DNA from 2 places in the Isoptericola aurantiacus genome. Region 1 is predicted to be linked to the other one. Evidence: predicted binding sites of a transcription regulator. Region 1 holds the regulator's gene; the other holds the start of a gene.
The links. Region 1 encodes LexA, which represses DNA repair genes until DNA is damaged. Its sites were predicted from a motif close to TCGAACANNTGTTCGA; they were not measured.

Region 1 (10,834 bases):
CGGCCTCGGGGAACCCGAACGTGCTGCCGGAGCACGGTGTGCTCGTGGTCGACGAGGCGCACGAGCTGGCCGACCGCATCACGGCCGCCGCCACCGTCGACCTCGCGGCCGGGACGGTGGAGCACGCCGCCCGGCTCGCGCGCCGGCACGGGGGAGTGCGCACCGACGACCTCGACGCCACCGCCACCACCCTGGCCCGGATGCTCCTCGAGGTTCCCGCCGAACGGTACCCGCAGGGTCTGCCGGACGAGCTGCGTGCCGTCGTCGCCTCGGTGCGGGACGCAGCTCGCGGCCTGCTCACCGAGCTGCGCCCGGACAAGAACGCGGAGGCGGACTCCGGGGTCAAGATGGCTCAGTCCGCCGTCCAGCAGCTCTTCGACGTCACCGAGCGCATGGCCGCCGAGGACACCTCCGGAGACGTCCTGTGGTGCTCGCGCCCGCCGGCGGACGCCCCCTGGGGCGACGGCGTCGCCCGGTTGCACGCCGCCCCGCTGGCCGTGGCCGGGCTGATCGGCAGCCAGCTGCTCGGCGAGCGGACCGCCGTCCTGACGTCCGCCACCCTCGAGCTGGGCGGCACGTTCGACCCGGTCGCACGGTCGCTGGGCCTGGAGGTGTCCACCGGGGGCGACGACGCTTCCTGGCGGGGGGTCGACGTCGGCAGCCCGTTCGACTACGCCACCCAGGGCATCTGCTACGTGGCCCGGCACCTGCCGGCCCCCGGGCGTGAGCCGACCACCGAGGCGCAGCTCGACGAGATCGCCGACCTGGTCGAGGCGGCGGGCGGCCGCACCCTCGGGTTGTTCTCCTCGCGACGCGCTGCCACCGCGGCCGCCGAGGCCATGCGCGAGCGCCTCGACGTCCCGGTGCTGTGCCAGGGCGACGACCAGCTGCCCACCCTGGTGCGCCGGTTCAGCGAGGACCCCGCCACCTGTCTGTTCGGCACGCTGTCCCTCTGGCAGGGCGTCGACGTCCCCGGAGACGCCTGCCGACTGGTGATCATCGACCGCATCCCCTTCCCGCGACCGGACGACCCGGTCAAGGCGGCGCGGGCGCGCGCCGTGGAGGAAGCGGGCGGGAACGGCTTCATGCAGGTCGCCGCGACGCATGCGGCCCTGTTGCTGGCCCAGGGTTCCGGACGGCTCATCCGCTCGGTCACCGACCGGGGGGTGGTCGCGGTGCTGGACCCGCGGCTCGCCACGGCCCGGTACGGCACCTTCCTGGCCCGCTCGTTGCCGCCGTTCTGGAAGACGACGGACCCGCAGCTGGTTCGGGCTGCGCTCCGCCGCCTCGACGCCTAGCGTTGCTGCCGTGACCGAGACCCGCAGCACCACGAAGCTGGCCGTCGTCGGAGCAGGCGCCGTCGGTGCCACGCTCGCCTACGCCTCGCTCGCTCGGGGCACCGCCCGGAACGTCGCGTTGCTCGACGTCAACAAGGCCAAGGTCGAGGCCGAGGTCCTCGACCTGCGGCACGGCGGGATGTTCGTCCCGCAGGCGGAGGTGCACGGGTCCGACGACGTCGAGGTCTGCCGTGGTGCGGACGTCGTCGTCGTGACGGCGGGGGCCAAGCAGAAGCCGGGCCAGTCGCGGCTCGACCTGGCGGAGGCCACGATCGGACTGACGCGGGCGATCCTGCCGGGGCTGGTGGAGGTGGCGCCGGACGCGATCTACATCATGGTGACCAACCCCGTCGACGTCGTGACCTATGCGGCCCAGCAGATCTCGGGGCTGCCGCACGAGCGGGTGTTCGGTTCGGGCACGGTGCTCGACTCGTCGCGGCTGCGTGCGGCCCTGGCGGAGCACTGCGGTGTGGCGACGGGCAACGTGCACGCCTACATCGCCGGGGAGCACGGGGACTCGGAGATCGCCCTGTGGGACTCGGCGCGGATCGCCGGGGTGCCCCTGCTCGAGTGGACCGCGCTGCCGGGACGCCCGCCGCTCGACGACGTGGCGCGCGAGACCATCGCCCGCGACGTCGTCGAGTCGGCGTACCGGGTCATCGCCGGCAAGGGCGCCACGAACTACGCCGTCGGCCTGGCCGTGACGCGCATCGTCGAGGCGGTGCTCAACGACGAGCACCGCGTCATGCCCGTCTCCACGCGGCTCGAGGGCTTCCGGGGCATCAGCGACGTCTGCCTGTCGGTCCCGACCCTGGTGGACGCGCGCGGTGCGACCACGACGGTCGCGACGCCGTTGTCCGACGTCGAGCTGGCCGGCCTGCGGGCGTCTGCCGACCACGTGCGGGCCGTGCAGCGCCGGTTCGGATTCTGAACCGGCGGCGTCGCGGAGCCCGGTTCAGAGGCTCCGCAGCACCGCGACCACCCTGCCGAGGACCTGGGCCTCGTCGCCGGCGATGGGGCTGTAGGCAGGGTTCTGCGGCAGCAGCCAGGTGTGTCCCCCGGTCTGCTTGAAGGTCTTGACCGTCGCCTCACCATCGATCATCGCGGCCACGATCTCGCCCTGCTCGGCGACGTTCTGCCGCCGGACGACGACCCAGTCGCCGTCGCAGATGGCGGCCTCGACCATCGAGTCGCCCGTCACCTTGAGCAGGAACAGCTCGCCGTCGCCGACGAGCTGACGGGGCAGCGGAAAGACGTCCTCGACGACCTGCTCGGCGAGGATCGGGCCGCCGGCGGCGATGCGGCCGACGACCGGGACGTAGGAAGGGCGGGGAGTCTCGTCGCTCTCCCCGTCGGGCGTGGGCGCGGCGGGGACGACGGGCTCGTCCGTGCCGGACGTGCGGCCGGTGACGGGGTCGACGACCTCCATGGCGCGCGGACGGTTCGGGTCGCGCCGCAGGAACCCCTTGCGTTCGAGCGTGGTGAGCTGGTGCTTGACCGACGACGGGCTCGCCAGCCCGACGGCCTCCCCGATCTCCCGCATGGTGGGCGGGTAGCCACGGGACTCGACGGACTCGCGGATCGTCTCCAGGACGCGCCGCTGTCGCGTCGTCAGGCGGTCAGGACCCGGTGCGAGCTGGGAGACGGACGCGAGCGCGCCGTCGTGCGTGCCGGCCGCCCCGGCGTCCGTCTCGCGTGGCGTCGTCATCCGTCTCTCCTGTCGTCGAACCTGTGGTGCTCCGGTGCCGGACAGCCCTTGGACCTGGGCAAACCCGTCGTCGCGCTGTGGTCAGCCTAGGGCAGATCGGCATCGACTTCAAACATCTGTTCGAGATCTCTCGACGCGTGTCGGGGCGCCGTGCTATGAATGGTACAGATGTTCGACGAACATACGTATGACGCACACGCGTTCGATTCCGAGAGGCGGGGACCGATCATGGCTGCAGTTGTCGCAGGTCCGGTGAGCGACCCGGGGTTCGCGGGCCTGGCAGGGCTGAGGCTCACGAGGCGCGGTCGGCTGGTCGTGGCCGTCCTGACCGTGCTGGTCGCCCTGACGCTCGGAGGGTGGGGCGTCGGCGCCGTCGCGGGCGACGGTGGAGAGCCGCTGGAGGTCCGCCTGCACACGGTGGTCCCGGGTGAGACGTTGTGGCGTCATGCGAGCCAGGTCGCGGGGCCGGGGCAGGACGTCCGTGAGGTGGTGGCCCAGATCAAGGAGATCAACGGGATGCGTTCGTCCGACCTGCGGGTCGGGCAGGTGATCGTGCTGCCCCGCGACTAGCGGCACGTCTTCTTGCACCGGGCGGGCTCGGCCGCATACTTTCGTCGGGCAGTCGGGCAGAAGCCCGGCACCGACCGCAGGAGAACCGATGCACTGCCCGTTCTGCCGCCACCCCGACTCCCGTGTCGTCGACTCCAGGACGTCGGACGACGGCGCCGCCATCCGGCGTCGTCGGCAGTGCCCGTCGTGCCAGCGGCGGTTCACGACGATCGAGACAGCGAGCCTGTCCGTCGTGAAGCGCTCGGGCGTGACGGAGCCGTTCAGCCGGGACAAGGTGGTCTCCGGGGTGCGCAAGGCCTGTCAGGGCCGACCCGTCAGCGGGGACGACCTCGCCCTCCTGGCCCAGAGGGTCGAGGAAGCGTTGCGGAGCGCGGGCAGCGCGGAGATCGACGCCTACGAGATCGGGTTGGCGATCCTCGGGCCCCTGCGCGAGCTCGACGAGGTCGCCTATCTCCGGTTCGCCTCGGTCTACCAGGCCTTCGAGTCGCTGGACGACTTCGAGTCCGCCATCACGTCGTTGCGCGCCGAGCACGCCGAGCGGGCCGCGGCCGCGGCGGACGAGGCGCCGACGGACCGATAAGCCCTGGCGCTCGGTACGCCGGGGGCGCATGCTGGACGCCATGACCGCCGACAAGAAGTCGCAGGGGCCCGACGACGCCACCAAGGAACGCTTCAAGGAGGCCTTGGCGAAGAAGCACGCCGCGAGCCACCCGAGCGCCGACGGGGGACGCAACACCGGTCCCGTGCACGGTTCGGAGACCGCCGGCCAGGTCCAGCCGATCTTCCGGCGCAAGTCCGGCTGACCCGGCCGGTCCCGCTCAGCGGGCGGCGGGACCCGGGGGGAACTCGGGTCGCTCGAACGCGTCGCGGATGCGCAGACGGACGGTGGTGGCCATCTCCATGAGCTTGGACGACGCTCCCCGGTGCGTGACGTCGGAGATGTCGGTGACCACGTAGCCGAGATCGCCGCGGGTGGCGAGCATCTGCGCCTCGATGTTCGCCCCGTGGTCGGCGAAGACCTGGTTGACGGCCGCGAGCACCCCGGGCACGTTGCGGTGCAGCAGGGCGATGCGACCCACGCCGGTGTGCTCGAGCTGCAGGTTGGGCAGGTTGACCGAGAGCGTCGTCGACCCCGTGAAGAGGTAGTCGCGCAGCTTCTTGGCCACGAAGTGGCCGATCGACTGCTGCGCCTCCTCCGTCGAACCGCCCACGTGGGGGGTGAGGACGACGTTGTCGAGCCCGCGCAGCGGCGACTCGAAGTGATCGCCCCGCTTCTTGGGCTCGGCGGGGAACACGTCCACCGCGGCACCGGAGAGATGTCCGGACAGGATGTGCTCGCGGAGCGCCTCGACGTCCACGACGAAACCGCGCGACAGGTTGAGGAAGATCGCCCCGGGCTTCATGCGCGCGAACAGGTCCTCGCCGAACAGCCCGGCGTTGCCTGGCCGGCCGTCGACGTGGATGGTGACCGCGTCGGCGATCTCGAGCAGCTGGTCGAGCGTCTCGACGCGCCGTGCGTTGCCCAGGGCCAGCTTCTCGTCGGTGTCGAAGAACACGACGCGCATGCCCAGGTTCTCCGCGAGCACGGACAGCTGCGAACCGATGTTGCCGTAGCCGATGATGCCCAGCGTGCGTCCGCGCACCTCGTGCGAGCCGTCCGCGGTCTTGTCCCACACGCCGTCGTGCAGCGCCTTGTCCCGCACGGTGAGGCGGCGGGTCAGGGCGATGATCTCGGAGACCGCGAGCTCGACCACGGAGCGCGTGTTGGAGAACGGCGCGTTGAACACGGCCACGCCCTGGGCGGCGGCGGCCTCGAGGTCGATCTGGTTGGTCCCGATCGAGAAGGTCCCCACCGCGAGCAGGCCCGGCAGGGACTCCAGGACGCGGCGGGTGACCTGGGTCTTGGACCGGATACCGAGGATCTGGAAGTCGGTGAGGGTCTCGATGAGCTCGTCCTCGTCGAGGGCGCCGGGGCGCACCTCGACCTCGATCTCTGCGTCACGCAGGATCTGGACGGCGTCGGGGTGGATGTTCTCGAGGAGGAGGGCGCGCAGCACGACCCTATGATGCGCCGGGATGACCCCGGCTCACAAACGCGTCTCACCCATCGTGCACGAGTCCGGGCGGCAGCTCGCCCTCGTGGACGACGACGAGGCGTTGCGTCGGCCGCGTCATGGCCACGTAGAGATCGCCCCAACCGCCCGGACCTGCCGCGACGTCGGTGGGCTCGACGACGACGACCGCGTCGAACTCCAGGCCCTTCGCCTCGCGCGGGGTCAGGACCAGGACCTGGGCGTCCTCGGGCCGCTGGTCGGCGAGCCGGGCTGCCTCGGTGCCCCCGAGCGCCGTCGTCAGGGCCTCGGCGAGCCCCGTGCGCAGCGCGTCCACCGCGTCCTCGCGGGCGATGACGGCCACGCGACCGGCGCCGTCGGCCGCGACGTGCTCGACCGCGAGCCCGGCGGCGTGCCGGGCCGCGTCCGCGACGGGTTCCGCGGACTTCACGAGCACGAGCGCGTCCTCGACGTCGCGGGCCGCGGTGAGGGGTGAGACGGGCAGCCCGGCCGTGGCGGCGACCCGCTGGGCCGCGTCGGCCACCGTGGCCGGCGTGCGGTAGCTGACGGTCAGCTCGGCGAGGCGCCAGCCGTCGCGCAGCACGGGGTCGAGGGCGTCCTGCCAGGAACGGGTCCCGGCGGCCGACGACGTCTGGGCCACGTCGCCGACGATGGTCAGGGAACGCGTGGGGACGCGTCGCACGAGGGCGTGCCACGCCATCGGGCTGAGCTCCTGTGCCTCGTCGACCACGACGTGGCCGTAGGTCCAGCTGCGGTCGCTCGCGGCGCGCTCGGCCGTCGTCAGCACGGGGCCGGAATCGGCGAACCGGGCCGCCAGCGTCTCGGCGTCGACCAGCCCGCCCCCGGCGCCGGAGGACTCCAGCACGTCCTTGGCGTAGGCGAGGTCCGCGGCGCGCTGCGCCTCGGCGGCGCGCGCCTCGGCCCGGGCGACCGAGTCGTCCTCGCCCAGCAGCTCGGCGGCCTCGTCGAGGATCGGGACGTCGGACTCCGTCCAGGCGGCCTCGGGGGAGCGGCGCAGCAGCCGGCGTTCGGCGGCGGTCAGCTCGGGCGCCGCCTCGGCGAGCCGGTGCGGCTTGGACCACAGGTCGGCGACGAGCTTCTCCGGCGAGATGGGGAACCAGGCGAGGTTCAGGGCCACGCGGACGTCCCGGTCGGAGCGCAGGTCGTCGGTGAGCACGGCGACGTCGTGCTCGGAGAGCTCGGAGTCGGTGCGGGTGCGGTACTGGTCGACGAGCCGGGAGAGCATCTCGCGCACGAACGTGGCCCGCGCCTCGTTGTGGGGCTTGTGGGTGCGTCGCGCCCGGGAGATCGCCTCGCGCACGTCCCGCCGGAGCACCGTCAGGTCGACGCCGTCGATCCGCACCGCGACGTCGTGCTGCGGCACGCGCTCGCGTGCGCGCACCGCGCGCCGGACCGCCGATCGCCACAGCAGGCGGCCCTTGACCTCGGCGACCGCGCCGTCGTCGACGCCGTCGGCGCGGACTCCGGGGAGCAGCTCGGCGATCGTGGTCGCGACCACGCCGGTCTCGCCCAGCGAGGGCAGCACCTGGTCGATGTACCGCAGGAACGCCCGGCTCGGCCCGACCAGCAGCACCCCCGAGCGCTCGAGCACCTTGCGGTGGGCGTACAGCAGGTAGGCGGCGCGGTGCAGGGCCACCGCCGTCTTGCCCGTCCCGGGACCGCCCTGGACCACCAGCGCCCCACCGAGGTCGTCGCGCACGATCCGGTCCTGCTCGCCCTGGATGGTCGCCACGATGTCGGACATCCGCCCGGTGCGCCGCGCGGCGAGCGAGGCGAGCAGCGCCCCCTCGCCGGACAGCGTCGAGGCGTCCAGGCCGTCGTGGACGGCGTCGAGGTCGAGCACCTCGTCCTCGAGCCCGCTGACCGTCCGGCCGGTCGTGACCAGGTGCCGACGACGGCGGACGCCGTCGGGGTGCAGGGCCGTGGCCCGGTAGAACGCCTGGGCGGCGGGCGCCCGCCAGTCGGTGAGCAGCGACCGGTGCTCGTCGTCCGTCAGGCCCAGCCGGCCGACGTAGCGCACCTCGTCGTCGTCCAGGTCGAGGCGGCCGAAGACGAGCCGGTCCTCCACGGCGTCGAGCCGGGCGGTCCGGTCGGCGTACATGGTCGCGAAGGCGTCCCGTTCGCTGCGGTTCTGCGGGGAGCCGGAGGGCCCCTCCCGGCGGACGCCGGCCAGACGTTCGCGCGCCACGGCACGCAGCTCGTCGAGCCGGGCGTACAGGCGTGAGACGACCACCTGCTCACGTGCGACCTCGTCCTGCCTGCCGGCCACGCGTCCTCCCGTGCTCGTCGGTGTGCGGCCGACCATCTTTCCACGTTCGGCCGTGGTGGTGTGAACCTGCAGGTGGCACGGGGCGACGCGCCGACCGTCGACCCGATGACGGGACCGCCGCAGCGGCATAGGATCTGCCGGTATGAGCAGCGGTGACGAACGCGACGCGCGGCCCGCGGCGGCACCGAGGCCGCTCGTGCTCCTCGTCGAGGACGACGACGGCGACGCCCTGCTCGTGACCGAGCTCCTGTCCGACGCCGGGGTGGAGATCGACCTGCGCCGCGCGACGACGGTGGCGCGGGCGGTGACCGAGCTCGACGGCGGGGCGGTCGACTGCCTGGTGGTCGACCTCGGCCTGCCCGACGCCGAGGGGCTGGACGCCGTCGAACGGTTGCGGCACGCGGGTCGCCGCCATCCCGTCCCTCCGGCCCTGGTGGTGCTGACCGGACATGCGGGTATCGACCTGGGCGTCGAGGCGGTGGCGGCCGGTGCCGACGACTACCTGGTCAAGGGGGAGACGGGCCCCGACCTGCTGGGGCGGTCCCTGCGCTACGCGCTGCAGCGCCGCTCCTCGGCGGCGCAGCAGCGGGCGCTCTACCGCTCCGAGGTCCGTGCCGCGGAGACGGCCCGCCTCGAGCGGGCCCTGCTGCCCAAGCACCTCGTCGAGGACCCGACGGTCTCCGTGATGGTGGGTTACCTGCCCGGCGGCGGGGGGCTGCTCGGCGGCGACTTCTTCGACACGGTGGAGACACCGGACGGCACGGTGCTGTCGGTCGTCGGCGACGTGGCGGGGCACGGCCCGGACGAGGCGGCGCTGGGCGCCACGCTGCGCACCGCCTGGCGGACGCTGGTGCTCACGGGCACGCCGCCGCAGGAGGTGCTGGGCCATCTGGAGCGGGTGCTCCTCACCGAACGGGCGAGCCCGGAGATCTTCGTGACCCTCTGTCAGGTGGCCGTCGGTGCCGACCGTGCCGGGCTGGACGTCTACCTGGCCGGCCATCTGGCGCCCATGCTGCTGACGGGACCCGTCGGTGCGGTGCGCTGCACGGAGATCGTTCCGCAGGACCGGGGGCGTGCCCTGGGGATCCCCGTGCCCGGCGGGTGGTCGGCGCAGCACGTGGACCTGTCCGGTCCGTTCGCGGTGTTGACGTACACCGACGGGCTCGTCGAGGCCGCGCTGGGTGCCGGCGGGGAGCCGACGGTCCGTGGCCGCGGCCGGGCCACCCCCCGGCTCGGGACCGCGGGGTTGCGCACGCTCGTGCAGGACGAGCTCGACGCGGGTGGGATCGTCGGGGTGGTCGAGCGGGTGCTGCGGCGGGTGCGTTCCCTGCACGGGGGGCCGTTGGTGGACGACGCCGCCCTGCTCGTGGTCGGCTGGACCGGCGCCGACGAGGTGCCCGGTGAACGGTCCTCGACCCTGGCGGACTCGGCCGAGTGGGCACGGTCGTGACCGCCGAGCGCTCCGTCCTGGACGACGTACGACGTCTGCTGCGCTGGGCGGTCGCGGTCCTGGTGGTGACGCTCGTCGTCGCGCTCGTGGCCGTGGTGGGATCGCTCCGGTTGCTCACCGCCGGCGCCGACGCCGAGACCATCGCGGACGCCCGCCGGTGGAACGAGGTGCTCTTCCTCGCCGTCGGCCTGCTGGTGCTGGTCGCCGCCGGGCTGGGCTGGTACGCCTGGCGCGTGGTGCAGCGGCAGGTCACGGTGCCGCTGGCACGTCTCGCGGCCGAGGTCCGTGCGGCCTCGACGGGAGAGCACGCCCACGAGATCCCCCGGGTGGGGGCCGGCGAGGTGGCCGCGCTGTCCGACGACGTCGAGACCATGCGTCGAGAGCTCGTCGCGCAGGTCGCCGACGCCCGCGAGGCGCACGCCGAGGTCGAGCACGCCCACGAACAGCTGCGTGAGCAGGCCGCCGAGCTCGAGCGGTCGAACCGCGACCTGGAGCAGTTCGCCTACGTCGCCTCGCACGACCTGCAGGAACCGCTGCGCAAGGTCGCGAGCTTCACCCAGCTCCTCCAGAAGCGGTACGGCGACCGTCTCGACGACCGCGCCGACCAGTACATCGCGTTCGCCGTCGACGGCGCGCACCGCATGCAGCGGCTGATCCAGGACCTGCTGAGCTTCTCCCGGGTCGGGCGGTCGGGAGCACCCCCGCAGGACGTGCCGCTCGAGGAGGTGCTCGCGCACGTGCTCGGTGATCTCGCGGACCGCATCGCCGAGCAGCAGGCCGAGGTGACCCACGACCCGCTGCCCGTGGTCCGCGGTGAGCCCGGTCTGCTGACCATGCTCCTGCGCAACGTGGTGGGCAACGCGCTGAAGTTCGCGCGCCCCGGCGAGGTGCCCCGCGTCCACCTCACCGCCGCACGGACCGCGGGCCAGTCCGGCCCCGAGTGGGAGCTCGCCTGCGCGGACAACGGCATCGGCATCGACCCCCAGTACGCCGAGCGGGTGTTCGTGATCTTCCAGAGACTCCATCCCAAGGAGGTCTACACCGGGACCGGCATCGGACTGGCCCTGGTGAAGCGGGTGGTCGAGCACCACGGCGGCCGGGTGTGGATCGACCCGGAGGCCACGGTGGGCACCACCGTCCGGTGGACGTTGCCGGCGGGCGCATAGGGTGTGGCCATGACGGAGCAGCAGCAGGCCGGGATCGACGTCCTCCTGGTGGAGGACGACCCCGGTGACGTCCTCATGACGCGGGAGGCGTTCGCCGAGCACAAGGTGGCCAACGGCCTGTGGGTGGTCTCCGACGGGGTGACGGCGATGGAGTTCCTGCGCAAGGAGGGCGCCCACGCCGACGCGCCGACGCCGGACCTCATCCTGCTGGACCTGAACCTGCCGCGCATGGACGGTCGTG
Region 2 (10,834 bases), on a different contig from region 1:
GCGGCGGCTGTCCGGGCTGTGGCGGACCATGCCGGTGACCGCGGCCGCCGGCGCGCTGGCGACCGCCTCCATGATCGGCCTGCCGCCGCTGGCCGGCTACGTGGCCAAGGAGGCCGCTCTGGAGGGCCTCTGGCACGACGTCACCCACGGCGCGGGCGCGCTGGAGATCGTGACGCTGGTGGCCGTCGTCGTCGGCTCCGCCCTCACGGTCACCTACGGCCTGCGGTTCGTCTGGGGCGCGTTCGCCACCAAGAGCGACCTGCCCGACGGCGTCGCCCCGGTCACGCACGTCCGCCGCCAGCCGCTGCTCCTGGTCGCGCCGCCCGCGGTCCTGGCCCTGGGCGGCCTCGCGGTGGCGGTGGCGCCGTCGGTCGGCGAGCGCCTGCTCGCCCCGTACGCCGACACCTACCCGGCGGGCGACGCCGGGCACCTGACGCTCTGGGCCGGTCTCACCCCGGCTCTCGGCCTGTCCGCGCTGATCCTGCTGTCCGGCGCGCTGCTGTTCCAGCAGCGGGTCCGCGTGGAGCGGTGGCAGGCGGCACGGTGGTCGCCACGCGGTGCCGACCAGGTCTACCGGCGCGGGATGCGTCGCCTGGACGACCTGGCCGCCGACGTCACCGCCGCCACGCAACGCGGTTCGCTGCCCTTCTACCTCGGCATCGTCCTGGTGGTCCTCGCGGTGGCTCCCGGCGCCGTGATGTTCTCCGGGCTGCTTGGCGGCACCACGGTCGCCCCCGACGCCGTCCCGTGGGACGAGCCGGCCCAGGCGGCCGTGGTGCTGATCGTCGCCGTCGCCGCGGTGCTGGCCGCGCGTGCCCGGCGGCGGCTGAAGGCCGTCGTGCTGGTCGGTGTGGCCGGGTACGGCAACGGCGCGCTGTTCCTGCTGCACGGCGCCCCGGACCTGGCGCTGACCCAGGTGCTGTGCGAGACCGTGACGATCGTCGTGCTGGTGCTCGTCCTGCGGAGGCTGCCGCCCTACTTCACCGACCGCCCGCTGGCCGCCAGCCGGTGGGTGCGGCTCGGCGTCGGCGTCACCACCGGGGTGGCGATGATGGCCCTGACCCTGGCCGCACCGCTGGCGCGCGTGCACGACCCCATCAGCGTCGACTTCCCGGCCGAGTCCGTCGACTACGGCAGCGGGCGCAACATCGTCAACGTCACGCTGGTGGACATCCGCGCGTGGGACACCGTCGGCGAGCTGTCCGTGCTGCTCGTGGCGGCGACCGGCGTCGCCTCCCTGGTGTTCCTGCGGCAGCGCAGCGGCGAGGTGCTGCGGATGTCCCGGGCGCCGTCCGAGCAGCAGCAGGCGCCGCGCGGCCGCGTGTGGCTGGTCGCGGGGCGGACCCTCGCCCCGGAGCGCCGCTCGGTGATGTTCGAGGTGGTGACGCGGCTGGTCTTCCACGCCATGGTGCTGTTCGCGCTCTTCCTGCTGTTCAGCGGGCACAACGCCCCCGGCGGGGGGTTCGCCGCGGGTCTCATGGTGGGCATCGCGCTGGCGGTGCGCTACCTGGCCGGCGGCCGGTACGAGCTGGGCGAGGCGATGCCCGTCCCGCCGGGTCTGCTGCTCGGCACGGGGCTGTTCCTGTCGGCCGGCGTCGGACTGGTCGCGCTGCTCACGGGGAACCAGGTGCTGCAGAGCTTCACGTACGACGTCCACGTCCCGCTGCTGGGGGACGTCCACCTCGTGACGTCGCTGTTCTTCGACGTCGGGGTGATGCTGCTGGTCGTGGGCCTCGTGCTCGACGTGCTGCGCACCCTCGGCGCCGAGATCGACCGTCAGGGCGAGCTCTCCGAGCGCGAGCTGAGCGCCGCGGCCTCCGGGGGTGAGGACCGGTGATCGTCCTGGAGAACGTCCCCTCGGCGGTCCTCGTGCTCGCCGTCGGGGTCCTGAGCGGGACGGGCGTCTACCTCATGCTGGAACGGCCGCTGACCCGGATCCTGCTGGGGTTCATCCTGCTCAGCAACGGCGTCAACCTCATGCTGCTCGTGGCCGGGGGCCGGGCGGGCGCGTCGCCGATCGTCGGCAGCGCCCCGGCCGACGAGCCGATGAGCGACCCGCTGGCGCAGGCCATGATCCTCACCTCGATCGTCATCACGCTCGGGCTGACGGCGTTCATCCTCGCGCTGTCCTACCGGTCGTGGCAGCTGCACGGGCACGACGAGGTCGCCGACGACGTCGAGGACCGTCGGGTGGCCCGCGCCGCCGCGCTCAACGCCCCCGCCTACACCGACACCGACGCCGACGAGACCGACGAGACGCTCGACGAGCAGGCCGCCGAGGTGCACGACGAGGTCGACTCCGACGACACCGAGCCGGGACGGAGGGCGGACGGATGACCGGTCCCACGCTGTGGTCCGCGGAGACCCTCGTCCCGCTGCCCGTCCTGCTGCCGCTCTTCGCGGCCGGGCTCACCCTCGCTCTGCACAGGTACGCCACCGCGCAGCGCATCATCAGCGTCGTGGCGCTCGTGGCCACGACCGCCGCCTCGGCCGGGCTGATGGTCGCCGCGGAGTCGGGTCCCGTCGTCGTGGACGTCGGGGGGTGGGCCGCGCCCGTCGGCATCCCGCTCGTGGCGGACCGGCTCGCGGCCCTGATGCTCACCGTCAGCGGCGTCATGCTGCTGTGCGTCCTGCTGTACTCGCTCGGCCAGGGCATCCCCGAGGGGGAAGCCGAGTCCACCGCCGAGCTCGACTCCGACGAGGCGCGCGTCGGCGGGGCGATCCCCGTGGCGATCTTCCACCCCACCTACCTGGTGCTCGCCGCGGGCGTGGCCAACGCGTTCCTGACCGGCGACCTGTTCAACCTCTACGTGGGGTTCGAGATCCTGCTCGCGGCCTCGGCCGTGCTGCTCACCCTGGGCGGCACCGCCGAACGGATCCGCGCCGGGTCGGTCTACGTGATCATGGCGCTGGCCTCCTCGGTACTGTTCCTGTCGGCGATCGCCCTGATCTACGCCGCCACGGGCACCGTCAACATGGCCCAGCTCGCCGTGCGGCTGGGCGAGATCGACCCCACGGTCCGGCTCTCCCTGCAGCTGCTGCTCCTGCTGGCGTTCGGGATCAAGGCGGCGATCTTCCCGCTGTCCTTCTGGCTGCCGGACTCCTACCCGACGGCCCCCGCCCCGGTCACCGCCGTGTTCGCCGGCCTGCTCACGAAGGTCGGCGTCTACTCGATCCTGCGCACCCAGACGTTGATCTTCCCCGACGACGTGCGGGTCGACCGGATCCTGGCCGTCGTCGCGCTCGCCACGATGGTGATCGGCATCCTGGGCGCCGTGGCGCAGAACGACGTCAAACGGCTGCTGTCGTTCACGCTGGTCAGTCACATCGGGTTCATGATCTTCGGTGTCTCGCTCGCCTCCGAGGCCGGCACCGCCGCTGCCGTCTTCTACGTGGTCCACCACATCTCCGTCCAGACGGCGTTGTTCCTGGTGGTCGGGCTGGTGGAGTGGCGGGGCGGATCAACGTCGTTGGACCGGCTGGGCGGGCTGGCCCGGCTCGCGCCCGTGCTCGCCGTGCTGTTCTTCGTCCCCGCGATCAACCTGGCCGGCATCCCGCCGCTGTCGGGGTTCCTGGGCAAGGTGGGCCTGCTGACCGCCGGGGTGGAGGACGGCTCCGCGCTGGCCTGGGCGCTCGTGGTCGGCGCCGTGCTGACGTCGTTGCTGACCCTGTACGCCGTGGTCAAGGCGTGGAACAAGGCGTTCTGGCAGACGGCGCCGCCGGAGATCGAGCCGGAGATGCGGCTGCCGCGGAACATGGCCTGGCCCGCCGGGGCGCTCGTCGCCTTCGGACTCGGGCTGACCGTGGCCGCCGGACCGCTGTACGGGTACGCCGAACGGTCCGCGGCCACCACGATGGACGGGTACACGTACATCGAGGCCGTCTTCCCCGGCGGTTCGGACCGTGGCACCGGTGAGTCCGTCGACGTCACCGAGGACGCCGGCGACGGCGACGCCGCAGGAGGGGGGCAGCCGTGAGCGACACCCGACGACGCCGTCTCGGACGCCGCCTGCACCGGTTCACCTGGCAGTGGCCCGCCGTCGTCGCCCTGACCGTGGTGTGGGTGCTGCTGTGGGGGGACCTCAGCTGGGGGAACGTCGTCGGCGGTGCGCTGCTGGCGGCGCTCGTGGTCCTGGTGTTCCCGCTGCCCCGCATCGAGACCCGCGCCACGCTGCGGCCCCTGGCGCTGGCGGCGTTGATGCGGCGGTTCGTCACGGACCTGGTCGTCGCCTCGTTCGAGGTCGCGTGGATGGCCCTGCGTCCTGGCCCGCTGCCCCGGGGCGCCGTGGTCGAGGTCCGGCTGCGCAACCCCGACGACGTGTTCCTCACGCTGACCGCGGTGCTGTCCACGCTCGTCCCCGGGTCGCTCGTCGTGGAGGCGCGACGCCGGACCGGGCAGGTCTTCCTGCACGTGCTGGACATCGAGCACTCCGGTGGTCCGGAGGCTGTGCGGGCGGACGTGCTCGACCTGGAGGAGCGGGTGCTGCGTGCGCTGGCCCCGGCGGACGTGCTGGCCCGGTGCGGCCTGACGGCGCGCCGGGGAGCGCCGGGGGTCTCCCGGGCCACGGGGGAGGAGGGGTGATGGACGTCGTGATGACGGTCGTGGTCGCCGCGGCGGCCGTGCTGGTCGCCGCCGCGGCGGTGCTCGCGCTCGTGCGGGTCGAGCGCGGCCCGTCGATGCTGGACCGTGCCATCGGCCTGGACCTGCTTGCCGCCGCCCTGGTCGGGGTGATCGCGATCGAGGCCGCCTGGCTGCGTCGGACCGAGACGATACCGATCCTCGTGGCGCTGTCCCTGGTCGGGTTCGTGGGGTCGGTGGCGATCGCGCGGTTCGCCGCCCGGGAGCCCGCGGCGCCGCGCCGTCGCGACGACGCCCCCGGCGAGCCCGGTGTCGCGCCGTCGGACCGGGACGACCCGCCGCCCGCGCCGGAGTCGTTGCCCGCGCCGCTCTCCGGGGACACCGCCCCACGGGGCGGCCCCGCTGACGGCCCCGCTGACGGCACCGCGCAGGGCCCGACAGATCGCCCCGCGCACGACCCTGCGCCCGACGACGGGCCTGCCGACCGGCCCGGCCGTGAGGGGGAGCGATGAACGGCGTCGACCCCGGCTTCTGGACCTCCGTCGCCGACGTGGTGGCTGCCGTCTGCCTGCTCGCGGGGGCGTTCCTGACCTTCGCCGCGGGCGTCGGAGCGGTGCGGTTCGGCTCGTTGCTCGCCCGCATGCACGCGGTGACCAAGCCGCAGGTCCTGGGCCTGGTGCTGCTGCTGATCGGCCTTGCCCTGCGGGTGCGGAGCTGGCAGGCCGTGGCGATGCTCGCGCTGGTCGTGGTCTTCCAGCTCGCCACTGCGCCGGTGGCCGCGCACCTGGTCAGCCGGGCGGGGTTCCGCACCGGCAAGGTCGACGAGTCCGAGCTGGCCCCGAACCAGATGGATCCCGCCGACGAGCAGGCCGGCCAGGACGAGCCCGCGGCCCTGGAACGACCTCCCGGCTCGGAAGACCCCGCAGACCCGGACCGCTGACCGTCCGCGTGGCGCCGGAGTCATCCGTGTGGCGGATGTCCGGCCGCCCGTTCCCGGCAAGACTCGTCCCATGGACCTCCCCGTCGACCCGTCGACCCTCGACGGCGGACTGCCGGCGCTGGCCGGGGTGCTCGTCGTGCTGGCGCTGGTGGACTCCACCAGCTTCGGCACGTTGCTGATCCCCGTCTGGCTGCTGCTCGCTGCCGGCCGACCTCGGCCCGGCCGCCTCCTGGCCTACCTCGGGACGGTGGCCGGTGCGTACCTGGTGGTGGGTGTGGCGGTGCTGCTGGGGGCGGGGGCGGTCCTCGACCGCTTCGGCGAGGTGCTCGACGCGCGGCCGGTGGTGGTGGCCCAGCTCGTGGTCGGGGTCGGCCTGCTCGTCCTCAGCTTCCGGTTCGGCGGCAAACAGGCGGCGCGCCGCGCCGAGCGTCCGGGGGGCCGACCGGGTCGGCTCGTCCGGTGGCGCGAGCGTGTGCTGGGTCCCGCGTCACCGGCCGGCGGCACCGCGCCGGCGGCCGGCACGGCCACCTCGGCGCTGCCGGTCGTGGGCCTCGCGCTCGGTGCGGTCGCCCTCGAGGTGGCCACCATGCTGCCGTATCTCGCGGCGATCGGTCTGCTGACAGCGACGGGTCTGCCCGCGGCGTCATCGGTGGCCGTCCTGGCCGCCTACTGCGTGGTCATGGTGCTGCCCGCGCTGCTCCTGCTCGGCGCGCGACTGGTGGCGGCGCGCCGCGTGGACCCGGTGCTGCGCCGGCTGGAGGGTTGGTTGTCCAGGAACGCGGAGGAGATGACGGGATGGGTCCTGGGGATCGTCGGCGTGCTGCTGGCGCTCGACGCCCTCGGCCGGCTCGGATGACGGGGCCGCCCGCAGCCGCCGGTGCCGCCGGCCGTGACACCGGGCCCCTGCCGTCTGCGCGCGCCGGTCACGCGAGCAGCGCGGGCAGCTCGAGCAGGGAGTCGACGACGTCGGTGCGCGCGGCCTCGGGCCGCTCGGCGTGCAGGAAGCCCCACGGACCGCGGCGGATCAGCACGGGCCGCATCCCGGCGTCGGCGGCGGGCAGCACGTCATTGTCGAGACGGTCGCCCACGTAGGCCGTGTCCGACGGTGCCAGCCCGGTGAGGTCGGCGACGCGTGCGAAGAACGCGGGGTCGGGCTTCTCGACCCCCCACTCGTCGGAGGTGCGGATCGCGTCGACCGGCAGGTCCATCGCCTCCAGGGCCGCGCGGGCCTGCGGGGGCTGGTTGCCGGCGACGACGACGGCGAGCCCGACGTCGCGCAGCGCGGCCAGGGCCGGGCGGACATCGGGGTAGAGATCGTCGACGTCGAAGTTCTCCCGCAGCCCGTGGGGGTCCTCGGCCGCCCATCGGGGGATCTCGACGTCGAGGTCGATGCCGGGGCGGGCGATGCGGAACGCGTCGCTCAGGGGGCGGTCGGTGGCGGCGCAGGCTCCGATCAGACCGAGGAACGTGCCCCGCGGGACGCCCAGGCGGTCGGCCCAGCGGGAGAAGATCCGGGTCTCGTCGATCAGGGTCTCTCCGACGTCGAACACCACCGCGCGCACCATGGGGCGACTGTAGCCGGGTGACCCGGCCCGCCGTCGCGGTGACGGAGGGACGCGTTGCCAGGAGCGAGTCGTTCCTGGTCTGGCAGATCCTGGTCTGAGTCGCTCCTGGTCCGGTCGAGGCATGCGCGTGCCACGACCCTCGGCCAGAAGTGGTGCGGACTGGCGGGTCAGAAGGGCGGGTCGCCGTCCGGGGGATCGGAGCCGACACCAGCCCGGCCGGCGGGCAGGGGCGACTCGGGCAGCTCCCGGTGCAGGCTCGCGGGTAGCGAGCCGTCGGGGGTGGTGAGGTGACGCCTGCCGGTCGGAGAGGTCCATTCGAGGGTGCCGCCCCACGGAGGCTCGCCCGTCGGGCCGCCCCGTGCGGGAGGTGTCCGAGGGGCGGTCCGCACCGTCCAGGCCGACTGATGCTTGAGCACGTGATGGTGCCGGCACAGGTGGGCGAGGTTGTCGGCGTCCGTCCTGCCTCCGTCGGCCCAGGCGCGGGTGTGGTCCAGGTCGGCGCGTCGGGCCGGAGCGGTGCAGCCGGGGAACCGGCACGTCGCGTCGCGGCGGACGAGCGCTGCCTTCAACGACGACGGGACCGTGTAGGAGTCGCGGCCCACCGAGAGCACCACGCCAGTCTCGGGATGCGTCAGGACGCGACGCAGCGAGGGTGCCAGCGCGACCAGCTCGCGGGCGGTGTTTGCGTCCACGGGCCCGTAACCCTCGAGGTCTGCCGGGATGTCCGCTCCGCCCAGCAGGGTCAGGACGGGCACCGTCACGGTCACCCGCGGACGGAGCGATCGCGCCAGCACGGCGAGACTGCCCAGACCGGCGCCGGGGACGGGAACCGTGGGGAAATCCTCGCCGACGGCGGCAGGTGCCGAACCTGTCGGTGAGGCCTGTCCGGTCGGGTCGGCGGCGCCCCGGAGGGCTGCGGGCGGGGTCGATCGCTCCAGCGTCCCGTCGTCGAGGAGCAGCGCGGCCATCGCATCGGCCCGGCCCTGGCCCGCGGTGCGCGGGTCGCCGGTGGTGCGCAGCGAGACCGCCGCGCGGCACAGCCGGTCGTAGGCGGCGTGGGCGAGCGAGGCGGGCAGACGGGCCGAGAGCCAGGCCATGCCGTCGCGGTCGTCGTCCAGGAAGACCGCCCGCTCGGACGCCGCACGCTCGTGGCGCACCTCCAACGGCTCGGGGTGGACGGACTCGCGCGTTCGTCGTACCCGGGCCTCGACCTGTCCCGGAGTGGCGGCAGCGAGCTCGGTGGCCACGGTGGCGTCCACCCGCCGGGCGTCCTGCGGTGCCAGGTCGGCCACCTGACGCGCGACCCGGGACGCGTGCGCCCACGAGCAACGCCCCTGAGCCAGCGCCGCCAACGACTGCGGCGCCTTGGTGGTCAGCGTCTGCGCGTGGTCGCACAACGTGCCCGCCGCGTGCTCACCCACGTGCAGCGTGGTGGCCACCTCCGCCACGACCGCGCGCCGCGCCAGCTCGCGACGGCGTGCGGACGAGGTGCGCCGAACCCTCGGGTCGGTCGGGGCGAGCACGGCGCTCTCGGAACGCTCGGCTGCATCGACGAGCTGCGCCAGCACTGCGGCCCGCCGCCCCTCCAGCGCACCGATCGCCGCCTGCACCTCGGCGAGTGCGTCCAGCAGCACGTCGATCTGCGCGAGGACGTCCCCGGGGCCGAGGGCGCCCACGGCGCCTTCCGCGACGCGGACACGGGTCCGACCCGGGGCGGCCGCGCGACTCGTGGCGCCGCCCGGGGCAGGAGCCTGCCGCGTCTCGCTGTCCGTCGCCGTCGCCATGCCCCCGACCCTAGCAGAAATCGAACATGTGTTCTATAGCGTCCTCGTGCTCGACGGGGTGCACGTCCGTGCCCGACGGCTCTGTCCGGCGGCTCTGCCCGACGGCCTTGCTTCGACGCCCGGGTTGCCTGCCCGGACTGCCCGTCCGGACTGCCTGGACTGCCCGGCCCGCATCGCAGGGACGGGCGCTGGTCGGGCGCCAGGGGTAGCGTGTTCAGCGTCCGTTCAGGTCCGAGAACTAAGGTGGTGGCATGGCCGAATCGGCGATACCCGTGACCCTGTCGACCGCGTCCGTGTACCCGCGCCGCGCGGCGTTCGCCTTCGAGGCGGCTGCTGAGATCGGTTACGACGGCGTCGAGGTCATGGTCTGGTCCGACCCGGTGACGCAGGACCCGAAGGCGCTCTCGCGGCTGGCCTCCGACACCGGCATGCCCATCCGCTCCATCCACGCCCCCACGCTGCTGGTCAGCCAACGGGTGTGGGGGCGATCGCCCGCGGACAAGCTGGCGCGTGCCGTGGACATGGCCGGGGAGCTCGGCGCGAGGACCGTCGTCGTCCACCCCCCGTTCCGCTGGCAGTACAAGTACGCGCGCGGGTTCGAGGAGCAGGTGCGTGAGCTCAACCAGCAGGGTGAGGTCACGGTCGCGGTGGAGAACATGTACCCGTGGCGTCCCCACTCCCGGCTGGACCGTGAGCTCAAGGCGTACCTGCCCGGCTGGGACCCGTCCGAGCACGGCTACGACGCCGTCACGCTCGACCTGTCGCACGCCGCCATCGCGCAGCAGGACGGCCTCGACCTGGTGCACGAGTTCGGCGACCGGCTGCGTCACCTCCACCTCGCCGACGGCACGTTCAACGTCCGCGACGAGCACCTGGTGCCCGGTCGGGGAGACATGCACTGCGACAAGGTGCTGACCGAGCTCGTCCACAGCGGGTTCACCGGCGACGTCGTGCTGGAGATCTCGACGCGCAAGGCGCGGGACGCCCACGAGCGCCACAGCGACCTCGTGGCCGCCCTCGAGTTCGCGCGGGCCTACCTCGCCCCGGTCCCCGTCCCGTACCTGCCGCCGGCGCCTGAGCACCACCACCTGCCCGCCGACGCCTGGTGAGCTGTTCGGCCGGGACCGAGGGCACGCAGCCCTCGGGACTCAGGCCGCCATCGAGGGCCGGGCGCCGACGGCCCGCAGGACGAACGTCTCGGCGGCGCGGACCACGCGTTCGCGCTCCTCGGGCTCGTCGGGCACGAGCCGCCCGGACAGGCAGGCGTTGACGAGCTGCACGGTGGGCTCGATGTCCTGGGGCGGGAACGAGCCCCGGTCGATGCCCTCGAGCAGGATGCGCTTGAGGATCGACTCGACGATCTCGGCGTGCTCCCGCAGTCGTGCCTGGGTCGAGCGGGACAGCACCGTGCGCAGGTCCGGGCCGGGGGCCAGGTGGAAGACGCGGGTGAGCTGGGCCTGCTGGCGGATGTAGGTGCGCAGCTGACCGACGGGGTCGTCGACCTCGGCCAGCGCCCGCTCCAGCGTGAGGGCGTACTGCTCCGTCTCGTGGGTGATGAACCCGAGCAGGAGGGTCTCCTTGTCGGAGAAGTGGTTGTACACGGCCGTGCGGCCGACGTCGGCCGCCTGGGCGATGTCGGCCAGCGTGATCGAGTCGAACCCGCGCTCGGCCATGAGCGTGGAGAGGGCCGCGAACAGCTTGTGCCGGGTCATCTGGCGGTGCTCGTGCAAACTGTTGCCGATGATCTTGGGCATGCTGACATCATAGGCAGCCCCTGTCAGGACACTCGCCGGTATCGTCGCCGTGTGACTGATGACACCGCGCGCGAGACGCCGTCCGCAGGGCCTGACGGCGTCGTCCCCGAGGCCGTCGCACCCGACACCAAGGACTGGACCTGGGTGATCGAGCGCCCCTGCCCCGAGTGCGGGTTCGAGCCGGACGGGCTCGACCCTCTCGCCGTGGGCGA

Region 2: ACIQLL_RS02935 (HNH endonuclease signature motif containing protein) is a predicted target of LexA. The motif match lies at 8,889-8,904, and genes of this name have one in related genera.

Annotation. Positions count from the first base shown of each region.
Region 1 is NZ_JBJBAE010000004.1:210,028-220,861, forward strand. Features, by position in the region: gene ACIQLL_RS13320 (ATP-dependent DNA helicase) at 1-1,298, shown strand, start outside; gene ACIQLL_RS13325 (L-lactate dehydrogenase) at 1,309-2,268, shown strand; gene lexA (transcriptional repressor LexA) at 2,293-3,045, opposite strand; gene ACIQLL_RS13335 (LysM peptidoglycan-binding domain-containing protein) at 3,274-3,615, shown strand; gene nrdR (transcriptional regulator NrdR) at 3,704-4,195, shown strand; gene ACIQLL_RS13345 (DUF5302 domain-containing protein) at 4,236-4,418, shown strand; gene serA (phosphoglycerate dehydrogenase) at 4,434-5,672, opposite strand; gene ACIQLL_RS13355 (HelD family protein) at 5,716-7,977, opposite strand; gene ACIQLL_RS13360 (PP2C family protein-serine/threonine phosphatase) at 8,120-9,427, shown strand; gene ACIQLL_RS13365 (sensor histidine kinase) at 9,424-10,593, shown strand; gene ACIQLL_RS13370 (response regulator) at 10,603-10,834, shown strand, end outside.
Region 2 is NZ_JBJBAE010000001.1:651,958-662,791, reverse strand. Features, by position in the region: gene ACIQLL_RS02975 (Na+/H+ antiporter subunit A) at 1-1,837, shown strand, start outside; gene ACIQLL_RS02970 (Na(+)/H(+) antiporter subunit C) at 1,834-2,337, shown strand; gene ACIQLL_RS02965 (Na+/H+ antiporter subunit D) at 2,334-3,977, shown strand; gene ACIQLL_RS02960 (Na+/H+ antiporter subunit E) at 3,974-4,582, shown strand; gene ACIQLL_RS02955 (monovalent cation/H+ antiporter complex subunit F) at 4,582-5,091, shown strand; gene mnhG (monovalent cation/H(+) antiporter subunit G) at 5,088-5,519, shown strand; gene ACIQLL_RS02945 (GAP family protein) at 5,590-6,375, shown strand; gene ACIQLL_RS02940 (HAD family hydrolase) at 6,443-7,084, opposite strand; gene ACIQLL_RS02935 (HNH endonuclease signature motif containing protein) at 7,252-8,868, opposite strand; gene ACIQLL_RS02930 (sugar phosphate isomerase/epimerase family protein) at 9,120-9,977, shown strand; gene ACIQLL_RS02925 (TetR/AcrR family transcriptional regulator) at 10,017-10,622, opposite strand; gene ACIQLL_RS02920 (DinB family protein) at 10,674-10,834, shown strand, end outside.